2 regions of the Arthrobacter sp. TS-15 genome follow, and region 2 is predicted to be linked to the other one. Evidence: riboswitches for the same ligand, from Rfam matches in the RefSeq annotation. Region 2 holds a riboswitch; the other holds the start of a gene.
The links. Region 2 has a riboswitch for cyclic di-AMP ahead of EU811_RS22355 (M23 family metallopeptidase). Riboswitches for the same ligand answer to the same signal wherever they lie in the genome.
Positions count from the first base shown of each region.

Region 1 (4,089 bases), on a different contig from region 2:
GCACGTCATGAGCGAGCGTGTGGAGCGTCGGCTCTACGAGCTCTTGGAACACCCCACGGAGTCTCCCTACGGCAACCCCATCCCCGGACTTGAAGCGCTTGGCGGCCTTGCCAGCCAGCCCTTCCCTCGGCTGGATGTCAACCTTCTCCAGGCAATGGACGGATATGCCGCCGCTACCCGCGTGGTGGTCAGCCGCCTCGCGGAGCCCATCCAGGTTGAGCCGGAGCTCCTGACCCAATTGGACGAAGGCGGAATCCGTCCCGGAGCAAGTGTCTCGCTGGAGCGCGTCGGCGAGTACATCTCCGTCCGTGTTCCGGGCATCGAAGGAGCTTTGGAGCTGCCGCCCGAGGTGGCCGCGCACGTCTTCGTATCCCTCAACTGAGTGTCGACGGCAGCGCCGTGTCAAACCTCACTTCTGTCACTTTTTAGCGTGCGTGACCTGCGGTTTTCCGAAAATAGTGATAAGGGCTTCTCGCTCTGAGCCCGATCCTGTTGATAACGAATTTATTACCGAAGGCCTTAATCCCCTATAGTTATTTACTAGCGCTGATACCAAAGCGTTACCTGATCCGGAGCCGAGCTCTGCCAGCGGATCAGGTGTGTCACCCACCACTGGCAGAGGCGGGGGAACCACAAGCGGCTGTCTAAAGAAGCAGCCTTGGGGTGAAGTCCGCAGCAGAAGTGCCCACGTATACAAGTCCCTCTTGGGATACCTGTGTGCCGTGAGCGCCTCGCGCGGACCGGGTCTTTGTACTCTCTGACCCGAATCCGACAGCTAACTTCGCAGGCTTTTGAGAGAGGAACAGAGTTTGACATCGCAGAACGTCAGGGGTCGCCGCCGCGCGTCCGGCCCCGCTGCTGAGCTGCGGCCAGCCACCGTCGTCACGGAGATCCGGCCCCGCGCCACCGAGCGTCAAGTGCGCCGCCGTAAGAGCCCCCTGCGCCAGGTTGCCGACTTCGCCGCTGCCAGCGGCGTCGGGCAGAAGGCCGGTGTTGCGCTTGCCGCCACCGGGCTTGCCCTGACTGTCGGCCTGCCGGCCACCAGCCCGGTCATGGCCACCTCGGAATCGGGCCAGACCGAGTCCGCCCTCGCCGTCGCAGCCCCCGCGGGCAGCCAGCCCGAGGTTTCCGCGGCCGCGTCGGCGAAGATCGACTTCAGCCGAGCCGCAGTCGCCACTGCCGCTGACCCCGATGGGAAGTTGAAGCAACTGCTCAGCGCCCAGTCGGCCGGAAGCATCCAGCGCGCATCATCCGTTGGCACCATGGCCAGCCCCCTTGACACACTTACCACGGCATCGCCCTTCGGCTACCGCATCAGCCCCCTCACGGGCGGCGCCGGTGACTTCCACCGGGGCCAGGACTTCGTTGCCCAGTGCGGCACCGCTGTCCACGCAGCGGCAACCGGCAAGGTCACTTTCGCCGGATGGCACGAATATGGCGGAGGCAACCGTGTGGTGATCGACCACGGCAACGGCCTCGAGACCACGTACAACCACCTGTCGTCCTTCACCGTCCAGGTGGGACAAACCGTCAACCGTGGCGATACCGTCGCGCTGAGCGGCACCACGGGCGCTTCAACCGGCTGCCACCTCCACTTCGAGGTTCAGGTCAACGGTGAAGTCGTAGACCCCATGGGCTGGCTCTAACCAATCTGATGGTCGCCTCTCGCATGTGCGGGACACCCCGTGACCTGAATGTGACATTTGCGTTCAACTGTTGTAGCGTACAGAGCGCATCGGCTTTTTAGGGGGCCGGTGCACTTGAGTGGATTGCCTAGCTCTGCCACCTCTCAAGGTCCGTTCGCATAAATCGTCTGGCAGGGGCGGGGGAACCACTTCTGGTCTTCGTGAGAAGGCCTTGGGGTTAAGTCGCAAAACTTCCTTGGAAGCGGCGCGGCCGGATGACTCCCATCCGAATCCGACAGCTCACCTCGCAGGCATTGGGAGAGGCTACCTACGTGTCATCACGCACTACCCCTGCGCGCCATCGCGCCCAAACGGTTCGCACGAACCCGTTGAACACGCTTTCCAAGGCTGTATCCACCAACGCCGGAACCATGAGCCGTCAGGCCATCGTTCTGGCCGCAGCCTCAGGCCTCGTCCTCACCGTCGGATTGCCCGCACAGGCAGCCGACGCCGATGTTTCCAAGACTGAAGCCTCCAGCACCCAGCAGCTGGTTGTAACGGCAGTGGTTACCGCAGAGCCAACAGCCACCGTTTCCTTCGAGAGCCCCACCGTGGCCACCAAGGAAGCCCCCAAGGTAGTCCAGCGCGCAGCGCAGGTTACCGAACGAGCAACGGCCACCACGGACGAAGCCCCTGAAGCCGTGACGGCGAAGTCCTCCGAGGCCAAGGACCCGGCTGCCAGCGCAGCTGCTTCCGGCCTTGCTGCTATTGCCTACACCGGCATCGGCTCCCCGTACGTTTGGGGCGGAACAACACCTAACGGCTGGGACTGCTCCGGCTTCACCCAGTGGGTCTACGCCCAGGCAGGCATCAGCATCCCCCGCGTGAACGCCTGGACGGCTATGACGCCCACCAGCACTCCTTCTCCCGGCGACCTCGTCATGCAGAACGGCGGAGCCCATGTGGGCATCTACGTCGGCAATGGCATGATGATCAGCGCTTTGAACCCCGGCCAGGGAACGCTGCTGCACTCCGTAGCGTCCACCGGCACCTCCTCGTTCTACACCCTCCGCTAGAAACAATCCGGCTCGGGGTGGGCCGGCATGCCCGCAATGCCGGTCCTACCCGCTACCCGTGTGCACCCAACGGCGCTCGGATACGAAAAGAGAAAATCATGACCAGTGCAAACAAGCTTGCACGGCACCGCGCTGAGGCCCCCAAGACCAGCTCGCTTGCCGTCATTGCCAAAGCTGTCAGCTCCAACGCCGGTGGCGTTGGCCGCCAGGCAGCAGTGATCGCCGCAGCTTCAGGCCTGGTCCTGACCAGCGGCATCGCGGCCAACGCAGCCGAGACCAACGTTGATCGTGAGTCGACCTCCACGTCCACATTGGACGTCCAGTCCGTAGCGCAGGCCACCATCGCGGCCGACTCCACTGTGGCTATCTCTTACGAGCGTCCCGTGGTCACCACCGTGGAAGCTCCGGCTCCCGTTGTGGTGGAAGAAGCGCCGGCCAAGGTTGAAGCCAAGGTTGAAGCCAAGGAAGTACCTGCGGTTGCCGCCAAGGCCGCTCCTGCAGCCAACGCCACCGTGGCCGTCAGCAACTCAACCCCCGCTCCAGCAGCTCCGGCGGCTTCCAGCGGACTCGGCGCAGCCATCGCTGCAGCTGCTTACGCCCAGCTCGGCGTCACCCAGGACTGCACCATGCTGGTCACCAACTCCCTTGCAGCCGTGGGAATCAACTTCCACGACTGGCCTGCAGGTTACCTCTCCTTGGGCCGCACGGTCAGTGCAGCAGAAGCCCAGCCCGGCGACCTCGCCTACTACGCAAACGGTGGTTTGGCCGGACAGGCGCACATCGCTGTATACGTGGGCAACGGTCAGGCAGTTCACGGTGGATGGAACGGATCCACCACGGCACTGTTCAGCGTCAACGTCGGTTCCGGCCCGGTTTTCATCCGCGTCAACGGCTGATTCACTTTCTTCAGAACACCCCGCAGGCTCCGGCCGGCGGGGTGTTCTGCTTTAACCGCGCATGAACTCTTGCCGACACTGTGAGCGAAACGACAGAAAAATTCGTTGATACGGCATATAAGTGCTTACCCTTATGTTGTCGATCCACAGCCCGTACATGCAGAGGGCAGCCGGCCCTCGTGCCCCTGACGGGTGCGGCCGTGAAGAGGTACGTGCATGCGCACACTCGTTCTGAATGCTGGATATGAACCGCTGGCGGTAATAACATTCCGCCGGGCGCTGGTCCTTGTGCTCACTGGGAAAGCTAGCGTAGTGGCCGAAGGCGACGAGCCTGTCGTCGGGCCACAGGAAATTCTTGGACGCCCGTCCGTGATTCTCCTTAACCGCTACATACGTCCCAAGTACAACAAGGTCACCGCCGTGAGCCGCCGCGGCGTGCTTCGCCGCGACGGTCACCGGTGCGCCTATTGCGGCAAAACAGCCCACACCATA
Region 1 covers NZ_SDXQ01000051.1:14,553-18,641, reverse strand. The annotation lists gene EU811_RS20205 (metal-dependent transcriptional regulator) at 1-382, shown strand, start outside; cyclic di-AMP (ydaO/yuaA leader) riboswitch at 594-805, shown strand; gene EU811_RS20200 (M23 family metallopeptidase) at 810-1,646, shown strand; cyclic di-AMP (ydaO/yuaA leader) riboswitch at 1,792-1,953, shown strand; gene EU811_RS20195 (C40 family peptidase) at 1,958-2,701, shown strand; gene EU811_RS20190 (NlpC/P60 family protein) at 2,800-3,597, shown strand; gene EU811_RS20185 (HNH endonuclease) at 3,814-4,089, shown strand, end outside.
Region 1: another riboswitch for cyclic di-AMP. It lies ahead of EU811_RS20195 (C40 family peptidase); the one in region 2 lies ahead of EU811_RS22355 (M23 family metallopeptidase).

Region 2 (4,089 bases):
TCGTCATCGTGACCTCCGTGGTCATCGAAGCGGTACTGGCCCTGGCCCTGACCCCCCGCTTCCTGGTCCTGGGCGAACCGTTCTGGCAGGCCGTGTGGCACGGCGTCTTCTACTCCATCTCATCCTTCAACAACGCGGGGTTCACACCGCACTCCGACGGAATCGTCCCTTATGAAACCGACCTCTGGATCCTGGTTCCGCTGATGCTGGGCGTTTTCCTGGGCAGCCTCGGCTTCCCCGTGGTCATGGTGCTCCAGCAAAACGGGCTCAACTGGAAGAAGTGGAACCTCCACACCAAGCTCACCATCCAGGTCTCCCTCATCCTGCTCGGCGCAGGCACGGTCCTGTGGGCCGTCAAGGAATGGGACAACGTCCGGACCATCGGCAACTTAGGGGCGGGGAGAAGGTCATCCATTCGCTCTTTGCCTCCGTCATGACCTGCTCGGGCGGGTTCAACCTGGTGGACCAGAACCAGATGGAATCGACCACGATGCTCCTCACCGACGCGCTCATGTTCGCAGGCGGTGGCTCGGCGTCCACGGCCGGCGGCATCAAGGTGACCACCATCGCCGTCATGTTCCTGGCCATCGTGGCCGAAGCACGCGGCGATGCCGACGTGAAGGTCTACGGCCGCACCATCCCCCAAGGCACCATGCGGGTGGCCATCTCGGTGATCGTCGCCGGAGCAACCCTCGTCTCCGTCGCCGCCTTCCTGCTCCTGCAGATCAGCGGGGCCTCCCTTGACAGGGTACTGTTCGAGACCATCTCGGCCTTCGCCACCGTGGGACTGAGCACCAACCTCAGTGCCGAACTGCCGCCCTCCGGGGTGTACGTGCTCTCGGCACTGATGTTCGCCGGCCGTGTCGGCACTGTCACCCTGGCCGCGGCACTGGCCCTGCGCCAGCGCAGCCAGCTGTACCACTTTCCCGAAGAGCGACCGATCATCGGTTAGCCGCGTGCCCTTCGATCGACAAGCCGCGCCTCTTCGAGGTGAGTGGTGCCGCCCTCCAGGGTCACATCCAGCCCTGCGGATTCACTGTCTGACCGTTCAAAAGCACCTCGAAGTGCAGGTGGCAGCCGGTGGAGGCTCCGGTGGTCCCGGCCGCGGCGAGCCGCTGGCCGGCGGCCACGGTCGCCCCGACAGAGGTTTCGATGGACGCCAGATGGTTATACGTACTCTTCAAGCCGTTGCCGTGGTCCACCACGATCCTGTTTCCGCCCCCATAGGGTGACCAACCCGCCTCCACGACCGTTCCATTGCCTGCGGCGAACACCGCGGTCTGGCACGCTGCCACGAGGTCCAGTCCGGTATGCAGTTCCCCGGAGCCGCTGATCGGGCTGGAGCGGATACCGAACGGCGACGTGACGGACATGCTGGCCAGCGGCGCGCCGAGCCGGGCAGAGGAAGCAGCGGGGGCAACAGCCGGTGCGGGGGAGACAGCCGTCGGAGATGCCGTGCCCGCGGCGGCACCCTGGGTCTTGGCGGGCACGGGCAACGGCGCCTGCTCGGTGGTGACAGCGGGCCGTTCATAGCTGATGGACGCCCCGGCAGAGGCCTGAACCGGCGCAATGGAAGCTTTCGCCGCTGAGGCTTGCACAACGGGGCCGGCTCCGGCGGGGGCCGGTCCGGCGTGGGCGGCCGTTAGAGAAGCGGTCAGAATCGCGGCGACGCTCAGCGTGGCGGCAGCCGTGACCTGTTTGCGTCGGCTCACGCGCGGCCCGGCAGCCGGCACACCCCGGTGCTGCGGCGTAACCCGGGAAGTCGTCCGGGCGGCCGCGCGAAGCAAGGGACCGGAGGTTGGTTTTCGGCGGCGGCCATGGGGGGATAAGGAAGACAAGGGGGATCCTTTCGGTTCGCCTGCGAAGTTAGCTGTCGGGTTCGGGCCAAGGAAATACCCGGCCGCACCCCGGTGGCCATCTGACCACCGACATCGCGGCTTCACCCCAAGGCAGGCTGGCTGCCGATTCTGGGTCCTCCACCCCCGCCGTAAAAGGGATAGTCGTTTGATGCCACCGGCGGGGCTGAGCGTGCGGCATCAAGGGTTTTAGTACAGAAAAACCTGAACTAATAGTAGCCGCAAAGCCTCATCGTTACAATTTCGTGACACTACGTGCGCGGCGTGGGCGCTGGTGCCTGTCCCGGTCTCGCTTCTCGCAGCCCAAGCCAAGCTACATAGGTGCGTATCTTCAGATGAGCAGCTAATGGCACCAACGAACCCCACATCCGGATGGTTCCGGTCCCGGGCGTGCCGGGCACAGAGCTGTGTCGATTGCCCCGTGCTGAGGTGTACGCGAGGGCCAGCAAGGGATCCTGATGGTTCCCCAAAGGGACGGTGTTTCCGCGGCAACGGATCGGCCCGGACAACCAGGCGGGCACGCTCCTCACGGTGACGGCGTGACGGCCTGGTTGCCGCTGTCATCCTTGCCCAGGCCGGGGGGTTAGAGTCCCATGGAGTCCAGAAGCGCGTCTTCTTCTTCGGAGCCGGAGCGCTTGGGTCGGGATGTCGCCCGGGGCTGCTGAAGGGCTTCAACCGGGTCCGCCACGTCGTCCGGCATGTCGCGTTCCTCGCGACCGATCCGGGCCTGTTGCCGTGCCATGTATCCAAATCCGACGAAGGCCAGGATCCCGAACGTGATCCACTGCAGGGCGTAGGACAGGTTCGACCCTTCCTTGACCGCCGGCGCGGCGAGCTGCTGGGGGGCCACGGCCGGCTGTGGGGACTCCGAGGCCATCACCCCGTAGCTGCCCCTCATGAGCGGGTAATCGAGTTGCTTCCCGTAATAGGACAGGTCAATGCTGGCCAGCTGGCCCTCGGGTGCGTCACGGCCAAGATCAGGTTCGGACGGTTTGATCCGGACGACCGCGGTAACCTCGCCGGTCGGCGGGCCAGGCACGGTGTCGGGGTATCCGGGCCGGTCATTGCCGATCGGCAGCCATCCCCTGTTGATCGCGATCGTCTCACCGGAGCTCACCCGGAACGGGACCAATACCTCGTATCCGGCGGCGGAATTGTTCGGCCGGTTCCTGACGATTCTCTGGTCCTGCCCAAGGTACCGGCCAGTCACGGATACGGTCGTCCATTTCGCCTCAGGGTCGGCGACGTCAAAATAAGGACGGGCATCCTTGAACGGCATAGGGGATTTGTCGTAGTTCTCCTGGACCCTGCGGATCTCGGTCACGGCCTGGTTCCGGCGATCCATCTGCCAGTTTCCCAGTCCAATACACGCGGCGGCAAACAGTGCCGCGACCATCAGGAAACCGGCCCAACGCCAGGACAGCAGGAACCTATACGCCACCGGGGCCCTCCTGGAGCTGCCACTGCCCGGCCAGCAGTGCGCGGATGGCCGTCGCCTCGGCGGCCAGGCGATGGTCTTCGCCCCGTGCCAGAAGACCGTATTCGACCATCGTCCGCCCGTCCTCGTGGGCGCCGGCACGAACCCAGACCCTCCGACGGTTCACGTACAACGAAGCCATCAGGCCCGCGACGGCCATCAACGAAAAGACCAGCACGCCGGTCTGTCCGGGGGTGCTGCGGATGTCCACACCGATGTAGCGTTTGAGGCCATCGAAGCTGATACTTCCCTTGCCCTCGGGCAGCGTGTACGTGCCACCCGGAGTCAAGGTGATGCCCTTGGCGGGCAGTTCCCGCCCGTTAAGCTGGGTCAAATCCTTCACGTCCAGGTTGTAGACATTCTGCGGCACACCGTCGTCCAGGCCCAGGTCCCCGTAGTAGGAGTTCAGGTTCAGTTGGGGGTTCAGCGGGTCCGGGTCGAAGCTGTAAGCGACCCCTTCATCATTTTTGATGGCGGAGGGCAGGAAGAATCCCACGAAACCCAATTGCGCCGGACGGGCATCAGGAACCTTGACGACAACCGTTGAGGTGTAGACCCCGTCGTTCGGGATGGACACGACCGGGCCACTGAATGCCGTGTCGCCGTTGCCGTCCCGCACAGTGATGACCGGGGCGTAGCCGTTGCCGACCAAAAAGACGCCCACCTCCCCGAAATAGACAGGGTCATTGACCTTCAGCGTTCGGGGTTCCTGAGCCGCGTCGGGCGCATCCCGGGTTCTTAGCTGGGCGGTGAAAT
Region 2 covers NZ_SDXQ01000067.1:7,526-11,614, forward strand. The annotation lists partial or broken gene EU811_RS22350 (TrkH family potassium uptake protein) at 1-952, shown strand, start outside; gene EU811_RS22355 (M23 family metallopeptidase) at 1,014-1,838, opposite strand; cyclic di-AMP (ydaO/yuaA leader) riboswitch at 1,842-2,013, opposite strand; gene EU811_RS22360 (SURF1 family cytochrome oxidase biogenesis protein) at 2,440-3,297, opposite strand; partial or broken gene resB (cytochrome c biogenesis protein ResB) at 3,287-4,089, opposite strand, start outside.